Regions from separate parts of the Paenibacillus sp. NPDC056579 genome, predicted to be linked through region 2. Evidence: riboswitches for the same ligand, from Rfam matches in the RefSeq annotation. Region 2 holds a riboswitch; the other holds the start of a gene.
The links. A riboswitch is a leader RNA that binds a small molecule or an ion and turns the genes downstream of it on or off. The one in region 2 is predicted to bind FMN.

Region 1 (4,393 bases), 860 kb from region 2:
GGCGTCAGCTCCGTGTTCTTGTACTTGTTCCGGGAACAGATCGCCTATTTCTATTCGGACAACCCGGAAGTCGTCGGGCTTACGATGCATTTTTTCATCTTCGCCATCTTCTACCAGCTATCCGATGCGGCCCAAGCTGCCTTACAGGGGGTGCTGCGCGGCTATAAAGACGTAACCGTCCCTTTTATAACCGCTCTGGTATCCTATTGGGTCGTCGGTATCCCTTCTGGCTATTTGCTGGCGGTATATACAGATCTGGGTCCGTTCGGGTATTGGGTCGGAATTACAATCGGTTTGACATTGGCGGCCGTAGGCTTCTTCATGCGGCTGCTGCTCATTCAGAGGAAGGAAGTTAATGCGTTCATAAAAGCTGCATAAAGATGATGGATCAAGAGCCCTCGAGGCTCTTTTTTTTCGTTAATCAGGCTGACTTAGAAATGTAAGAGGGGGGAGATTAGTTATAAACTACTGCCGGTAAAAATAGATTTTGTAAAAAAGATTGGAGAAAATGATTAATAACATTAAATATTAGGTTCATTAATCAAATGAATAAGATGTTAATATTGTGCAAATGTAAGTGAATAAATTGCATCCTAAACAGTGAACAGGATATAGTATGATAGGAAATGTAAGCGCTTTTTTACCCATTCAAATTATGTAATGCCAGTCCGATTTACCATGTAAAAGGCGGTTAACTTAAGAGGGGGAACAAGCATGAAGAAAAACGTAGCAAAGATGGTCTCACTATCTCTAGGTTTGGTCATGTTAGTAAGCGGTTGCAGCGGAAGCGGCCAAGCACCATCATCCGCCCCGGCAGACACAAGTACGCCCAAAGCCAGCAATGAACCGGTGACGCTCATTTTTTTCACGGCGCAAAACTCTGTTTATGCAGATGAAAGCGGGTTCGAGAATGAGATCGGGCAATACATCAAGAAGAAATTCCCCAATGTAACGATTCAGCATATTCATAAAGGAAAAGGCCAAGATTACGCCGATCTGGTCGCGGCAGGAACAATTCCGGACATCGTGCTGGAGTCCAAGAGCAATATTTTATCCCGTATCAAAGAATTTGACTTGGCTCTCGATTTGTCTGAGCTGATCAAGAAGCATAATTTCGATCTGAACCGAATCGATGATGCGGCGCTTGCACAGGTGCGTAACGCCAACCCGGAGGGGCAGCTGTGGGGATTGCCGTTTACTCTCAGTAATATCGTCATGTTCTACAACAAAGATTTGTTCGATAAATTCGGCGTTCCGTATCCGAAAGACGGTATGACATGGGATGAAGTGTACGATATTGCGAAGAAAATGTCGCGAACGGTGGACGGAGTGGATTATAAAGGTCTGTCTGCGCATCCGGGTGTGATGATGGGTTATAATCAGCTGTCGCTCAATCCTTTGGATTTGAAGGAGAACAAAGCGGCTATCAATACCGAGAAGTGGAAGCAGCTAATCGAAAATTTCAAACGGTTCTATGATATTCCAAGCAACGCATATACGAATATCGATGACTTCCCTAAAGGTCAGACGGCTATCGGTGTCCATGTTGCAGAGAAGGTAACAAGCTGGTACAACGCCAACAAAGATTTGAACTTCGATCTCGCGTCTCCGCCTTCCTTCAAAGAGCTGCCCAATACCGGCATGCAGCCTAATACATATTCGCTTTTCGTAACGAAGAACTCGAAATATAAAGATCAAGCCTTCCAGATTGTCCAGCACTTATTGTCGGAAGAAGTCCAGTCCGAGCTGTCCAAGCAGGGGATCGTGACTCCGCTCAAGAGCAAGCCGGTTCGCGATTTGTACGGTCAAAGCTTGCCGCAGCTCAAAGGCAAAAACACCGGTGCCGTGTATTACAGCAAAAATGCTCAACCGCCGGCTGCCCGTGCTAACGGACTCGTAGATTACAACGTGAATACGGCCAAAATTTTCGACAACATCTATAAAAGCAGCATGGATGTCAATTCGGCTATCCGCGCTGTCGAGGAAGAATCCAACATTGCCATTCAGCAGCTGGTGAATCAGAAGAAGTAACGGGAAAAAAGCAGCCTTCGGGCTGCTTTTTTTGTGTATAAATTATTTTACATAGTTAAACAAGCAACTAATTTTTAGTTAGCATCTTGTTAAAATGCAAAGCATATGGTAAAATCCAAACTAATTGAAAAAGGATCTTCGGGGCAGGGTGCAATTCCCGACCGGCGGTAAAGGGTCGTACGTCATGACCCGCAGCCCGCGACTCGTTCATCGTGTTAGCCGCGATGCACGACTGATTTGGTGAAATTCCAAAGCCGACGGTATAGTCCGGATGGGAGAAGGTCAAAACAAGTTTGTAGTTTGGTGCGTTCACTTTGATGTGAAAAAACGTTCCAGATCCAAGCCTGTTTCAGTATGCCCCGTTGTCATAATGATAACGGGGCTGACTTCTTTCGAAGCTTCCTTTTCAAAATAAGGAGGTTGGATTGGATATGGAAAATGTATCATCGATTAACCCGTCCGTACGGCAAGAGCCGTCCCGCACGGGAATCCGCAACGGAGTATGGCTGGTTGCACTGGGAGCTGCCCTGTGGGGCGTAGACCCGCTATTCCGCATTTTGCTGCTTAAGTATTTTACATCGACTCAGATCGTACTTATCGAACACGTGCTTTTGCTATTTTACTCCGTACCGATATTGTGGCTGTACCGTAAATCGCTCCGCGGCTTGAACCTGCGCCATATTGGTGCATTGCTGTTTATATCCTGGGGCGGCTCTGCTATCGCGACGATCATGTTCACTTCAGCTTTTGCGCATGGTGATTTGAACGGCGTACTATTGCTGCAAAAGCTCCAGCCATTGTTCGCCATCCTGATGGCAAGATGGATTTTGAAGGAAATGCTTCCGGCACGGTTTTTCATTCTGGTTATTGTGGCTCTGGCAGGCACGTACTTGCTGACATTCGGCATAACGTTTCCTTTTGACGGACTTTCCCGTTTTGGGGTGATCGGGGGTCTGTTATCGATAGGTGCTGCAGCTTTGTGGGGCGGATCTACGGTTATGGGGCGTTTGCTGCTTGATAAAATGCCGTTTGAAGCCGTTACGGCGCTGCGCTTTACGCTAGCCTTGCCGCTGCTGTTCGCAACTGCCTGGGTTGGAGGAGAGAGCTGGAACTGGCCGGCCCAACCGACCGAATGGTTCGCCGTTTCGGTAAATATGCTGCTGCAAGCCTTTTTGCCCGGATTATTGAGCTTGCTCCTGTACTACAAGGGACTCTCAGGGACCAAAGCATCGTATGCCACACTAGCGGAGCTGTTCTTTCCGGCCATCGGTGTGCTGGTGAATTGGCTTGTATTCCAACAGCAAATTACAGTGGCGCAAGTCGCCGGCTTCCTGTTGATCTGGTTCATGCTGTTCCAGCTGTCCAGGCAGCAGGACGGGAAGCAAGAGAGCACCGTAGCGATGCAGCAAGCAAGTTAAGTAAGGAAAACCGTCCTGGATCAGGACGGTTATTTTTTTCCTCTATTCTATAGGCACTCCGTCTTCCATCTCTCCGGGCTCGCCATAATTGCGCAGAGGAGTCTCATCGTCGACCCGAAATCCTGGGCGCTCATGCACTGCCGTATCTTCATACATCGTTTGCGGATTACCGTCGGTTTCTCTGTCCACTTGTTCGTTGGGCACGGGATTAATACCTCCTTATAGACTGGGAAGTCATCCTTTTTGTCGGAATTGCAGTCCGATAGGGATGGTGTCCAGTAGATCCATATCGTCGTTCTCGTAATAATTCTCATCGTCCGAATGCAGCACAGGGGTGTTCATGATCTCGGCAGCTTCCCCGTCCGTTAAATCTCTGTCGAATTTCTCTTCAAGCCGTTTCTTGTCATCTGCTTCCATCGATACTCATCCTTTCGCTTCGGGAAGACATTCATCTCTCTTAGGGTAAACGGAACGGTTGATTTTATTCCTTTTCTTTCAGGAAACCGCCAATTTCGTATTGCATAATGTTGACAAATACGATGTAATGAAAAGTGTAGTTCAATCCCGATCATACGAGGGGGCAAACATTGTGAATGCAGATGGTTCCAAAGGACATGCAACTCCAAGCATTAAAGAAATGCTCGTAATTCCTGTAGCCGGACATGACAGTATGCTGCTTAATCTCAGTGGAGCCCATAGTCCGTTCTTTACCCGTAATGTCGTCATATTGAAGGACGATGCAGGCCGTGTAGGAGTGGGTGAGGTACCTGGCGGAGAAAAAATTCGCGTAACGTTAGAGGAGGCCAAGCCTCTGGTGCTGGGTCAAAGGATTGGCGCGTACAACCAAGTTCTTGGCAATGTTCGCCGAACGTTCGCCGATAGGGATGCCGAGGGGCGAGGGAAGCAGACGTTTGACCTGCGTACGACGATTCACGCCGTTACAG
Region 2 (4,393 bases):
GTTTAATTTCCATTTCAGAGGTAAACAATGAGGAAGCCGAGTGCTCTTTCGATAAAGGGTGCTCGGCTTTTTTGTGCGCTCCGAAGACATTTCATTACATTACCAGTTCATTTTCACGTTTTTTTCATGGTATTGTTGTTATTAGGATTGTTTGCAGCTAGATTACTAGATTGAAAGTAGGGAATATCGTTGGAAAGCAATCATGAAATCTACGTTCCTCAGCCGCGGAACATCAGGAAACGGGTGCGCAAGCGCCGCGGACGGGGACTTCTGTACAGCTTTATTGTATTGCTCGGCTTGTCCTCCGGATTTGCCGTCTGGTTTTTTGGGATGGAGTCCGGCTCGACCTTACGCTACATGATGGCGGACACGCTGATAACGACCCAGCACCGCAGCTGGGCCCGATACTTGATTGGCGATGAGGAGCTGAACCGCAGGGTCGCGGATTACGATAAACGGTTTAACGAAATGGCGGAGATTAAAGATCAGAACAATATCGATCTTACGCACAGCAGGGACAAGGAAGTAGAAGTCGAGCAAATTGAAGGCAAAAATTTCAAAGGGCATATTTTATACGTTCATGATCCCAAGATGATCCGGGTGGTTACTACCGGGATTGTCGGGCAAGGGGAGCAAATATTAAGCATGGTGCAGCGGACGGGAGCCATTGCCGGCGTGAATGGCGGAGCCTTCGACGATCCGAACTGGGACGGGAACGGATTCAAGCCTGCCGGCGTGGTCATGTCCGGAGGCAAGCTGCTCTACAGCGACGGCGGGATGGAGGATCCGGTCAATGTCGTAGGGATCGACAGGAACGGATTGATGGTGGCTGGCCGGTACAAGCCGTCCGAGCTGATCAAGATGGGAGTCAACGAAGCGGTGACGTTCCAGCCGAAGTTTATCGTCAACGGCAAAGGCTTGATCCGCAATGCGGCCGACGGCTGGGGCATCGCTCCGCGGACGAGCATGGCGCAGAAGCAGGACGGGACGATTATGTTCGTCGTAATCGACGGGCGGCAGCCGGGATACTCTATCGGAGCTACGCTGTACGACGTGCAAAACCTGCTGCTCGAAAGAGGCGCAGTAACCGCAGCGAACCTCGACGGGGGCTCCTCCTCCGTCCTGGTCAAGGACAATCAAGTCGTCAATAAGCCTTCCAGCAGCTATGGAATGCGCTACTTGCCGACGGCGTTTCTCGTGTTCAGCCAACCGGAGAAAGTCGCAGTGAAGAACATCTGGGAAAACATCGACATGGAGCATTTCAACAGCTCTTACAAACCGTTCGCGTCCCAGTAGACAGCCCGCTGTAAGTATGGTCTGCAGGCGGAGAGCAAGAAAAGCCTTGCATTTTGAGTTTGATGGTGATATCATTCACACAAACGTCAGTTGTATAACTGGCGCCATATTTCCTTCGGGGCGGGGTGCAATTCCCCACCGGCGGTGATGGGGAGCGAAGGCTCCGCTCAGTCCGTGACCCGCGCTGCAGCTTGATGCAGGCGGCTGACTCGGTGTAACTCCGAGACCGACAGTATAGTCTGGATGGGAGAAGGAAAAATGCGAACGTGCTATGTCGTCATGGCTGTTATTGGCTATGCGGACGTTTTTTCAGCGTGCTTAAGTAACGATTTCTAATTGGCATGCAGGAAGAGAGTCCGGATGGAGTTGAGCTGGGACATTCCGTACAATGCGATGCAGTGACTCGGGGAACGCTCGGCGGGAGACGTTTATTTGACGTATCCGCTAAGGGGATTACTCTTTGGTTTTGTTGAGTCTGTTTAGTATTGCGGATTTCGGTCACTTCGGACGAACATGCTTTGTATTTGCGTTTTTTTCGTATACCTATCAAACACGCCCCTTTTTCTGCGAGGAAAAAGCGGGCTTTTTTTGTTGCCTTGGAGAGGTTAAGCAAAAGGAGAGGTAACGCGTGGAGCTGTTGAACGATGAATTTTACATGAAGCTTGCCTTGCAGCTGGCCGAAGGAGCCGCAGGACAAACCGGCATCAATCCCGCCGTAGGCTGCGTGCTCGTCAAGGACGGCCGAATCGTTGGCATGGGCGCGCATTTGAAGCGGGGGACTCCGCACGCGGAAATTCATGCGCTGCAGATGGCCGGCGAGGAAGCCGCCGGCTGTACGGCTTACGTTACACTCGAGCCGTGCAGCCACTTCGGCAAGACGCCTCCTTGCAGCGACCGGCTCATCAAGGAGAATGTGAAGCGGGTGGTTGTCGCTACAACGGACCCGAACCCGCTGGTTGCCGGAGCTGGCGTAGAACGGCTGCGAGCGCACGGCATTGAAGTGAGCGTCGGGCTGCTCGCAGAGGAATCCCGCCGGTTGAACGAAGCGTTCAACAAATTCATTATGACGCGGCTGCCGTTCGTTACGCTGAAGACGGCCAGCACGCTGGACGGCAAAATCGCCTCCAAAACCGGGGACAGCAAATGGATCACGAATGCCGACTCGCGGGCTTTCGTTCATACGCTGCGCCACCGGAACCAGGCGATCATGGTTGGAGTCGGAACCGTATTGGCCGACGATCCGCTGCTGACGACGCGCCTGGACGTGCCTGCGCAAAATCCGATCCGGATCATTGCCGATTCCGCGCTCCGTATCCCGCTTACCGCCCAAGTCGTTCGCGACCGGTCCGCAGAGACCGTTGTGCTTACAACGGCGGATGCTAATCCAGCCAAGAGAGCGGAGCTGGAGCAAGCAGGGGTGACGGTGCTGGCCTGCGGCGAGGGGAGCCGGGTGGATCTGCAAGAGGCGATGCGCCGGCTGGGAGAGCGCGATATCGCCACTATTTTGCTGGAAGGCGGAGGCGCATTGAACGGAGCGATGCTGGAGCAGCAGCTTATCGACAAGATGCTGTTGTTCTACGCTCCCAAAATTATCGGAGGCGCCGAAGCGCCGTCGAACTTCCAATTCGCCGGGTTCGAGCGGATGAACGACGCGATTCGGCTGGAACGGGTAAAGGTGTCTCAATTCGGAGACGATGTATGTATAGCCGGTTATCCTGATTACGGAAGCGGGGTGTAATGGAGTGTTTACAGGCATTATTGAGGAAATAGGCACGATGCGCCGAATGACCAGGCAGGGACAAGCCATGGTACTAACTATCGGCTGCAAAAAAATACTGGAGGACGTGCATCTGGGAGACAGCATTTCCGTAAACGGCGTCTGCTTGACGGTAGTTCAATATGATGAATCGTCGATTACGGTCGATGTGATGCCGGAGACGTTCCGCAGGACGACATTGGAGAGACTCCATATCGGGGATGCCGTCAATCTGGAAAGAGCCATGCTAGCCGGAGGACGGTTCGGAGGCCACATTGTGCAGGGACACGTCGATTCCACCGGGATCATCACGTCCAGAACCCCTGAGGCGAATGCGGTTGTGTTTCAAGTGGAGCCCGCGGATCCGGGCATATTAAAATATATGATCCCGCACGGGTCTATTACGATCGACGGCATCAGTTTGACGCTGGTTCAAGTGACGAAGCAGCATGCCACGGTATCCATTATTCCTCATACGCTGGCGCAAACGGTATTGCAGCATAAGAAGCCCGGAGATGAAGTGAACTTGGAGGCGGATGTGCTGGGCAAATATATTGAGAAGCTGCTTCTGTCGAGAGAGGGCGAGCCCGGCGGAGCTTCCGGCAAGCAGGGAAGTCTGACGGAGGCATTTTTGGCGGAGAACGGATTTATTTAATAGACCAATCAGATATAGAAAGGCAGGGACGGGATATGAGTGAACTGAGTCCATTCCATACTATTGAGGAAGCCATCTACGACTTGATGCTGGGAAAAATCGTCATTGTTGTTGATGACGAGGATCGCGAGAATGAAGGCGATTTTATTGCTCTTGCTGAGAAAGCAACGCCGGAAGTGATTAATTTCATGATTAAGGAAGGCCGCGGACTTGTCTGCGTGCCCATTACGGAGGAAAGAGCCCAGGAGCTTGATCTGCCGCCGATGGTGAACCGGAATACAGACTATCACGGGACCGCGTTTACCGTATCGGTTGATTATGCCGAGACGACAACAGGGATTTCCGCATCGGAGCGTTCCCGCACGGTTCAAGCTTTGATCGATTCGGCGACGAAGCCGCAAAGCTTCCGGCGTCCAGGACATATTTTCCCTCTTATTGCCAAGAAAGGCGGAGTACTTAGAAGAGCGGGACATACCGAAGCAGGCGTCGATTTGGCTCAATTGTGCGGCTCCTATCCCGCGGCGGTGATTTGCGAAGTCATCAAGGAAGACGGCGAAATGGCACGCGTACCCGAATTGCTGGAGTTCAGCCGCAAGCATGATATGAAGATCATTACGATCAAGGATCTGATTCAGTACCGCAATCATAAGGAGAAGCTCGTCCAGCGAGAGGTGGAAGCCAATCTG

Region 1: another riboswitch for FMN. It lies ahead of ACFQ88_RS04130 (DMT family transporter); the one in region 2 lies ahead of ribD (bifunctional diaminohydroxyphosphoribosylaminopyrimidine deaminase/5-amino-6-(5-phosphoribosylamino)uracil reductase RibD).

Annotation. Positions count from the first base shown of each region.
Region 1 covers NZ_JBHTVD010000001.1:904,503-908,895, forward strand. Annotated here, with positions in the region: gene ACFQ88_RS04120 (MATE family efflux transporter) at 1-378, shown strand, start outside; gene ACFQ88_RS04125 (ABC transporter substrate-binding protein) at 715-2,031, shown strand; FMN riboswitch at 2,162-2,318, shown strand; gene ACFQ88_RS04130 (DMT family transporter) at 2,463-3,449, shown strand; gene ACFQ88_RS04135 (hypothetical protein) at 3,492-3,653, opposite strand; gene ACFQ88_RS04140 (hypothetical protein) at 3,684-3,866, opposite strand; gene gudD (glucarate dehydratase) at 4,039-4,393, shown strand, end outside.
Region 2 covers NZ_JBHTVD010000001.1:47,253-51,645, forward strand. Annotated here, with positions in the region: gene ACFQ88_RS00250 (peptidylprolyl isomerase) at 1-6, shown strand, start outside; gene ACFQ88_RS00255 (phosphodiester glycosidase family protein) at 190-1,296, shown strand; FMN riboswitch at 1,404-1,555, shown strand; gene ribD (bifunctional diaminohydroxyphosphoribosylaminopyrimidine deaminase/5-amino-6-(5-phosphoribosylamino)uracil reductase RibD) at 1,925-3,034, shown strand; gene ribE (riboflavin synthase) at 3,039-3,707, shown strand; gene ACFQ88_RS00270 (bifunctional 3,4-dihydroxy-2-butanone-4-phosphate synthase/GTP cyclohydrolase II) at 3,743-4,393, shown strand, end outside.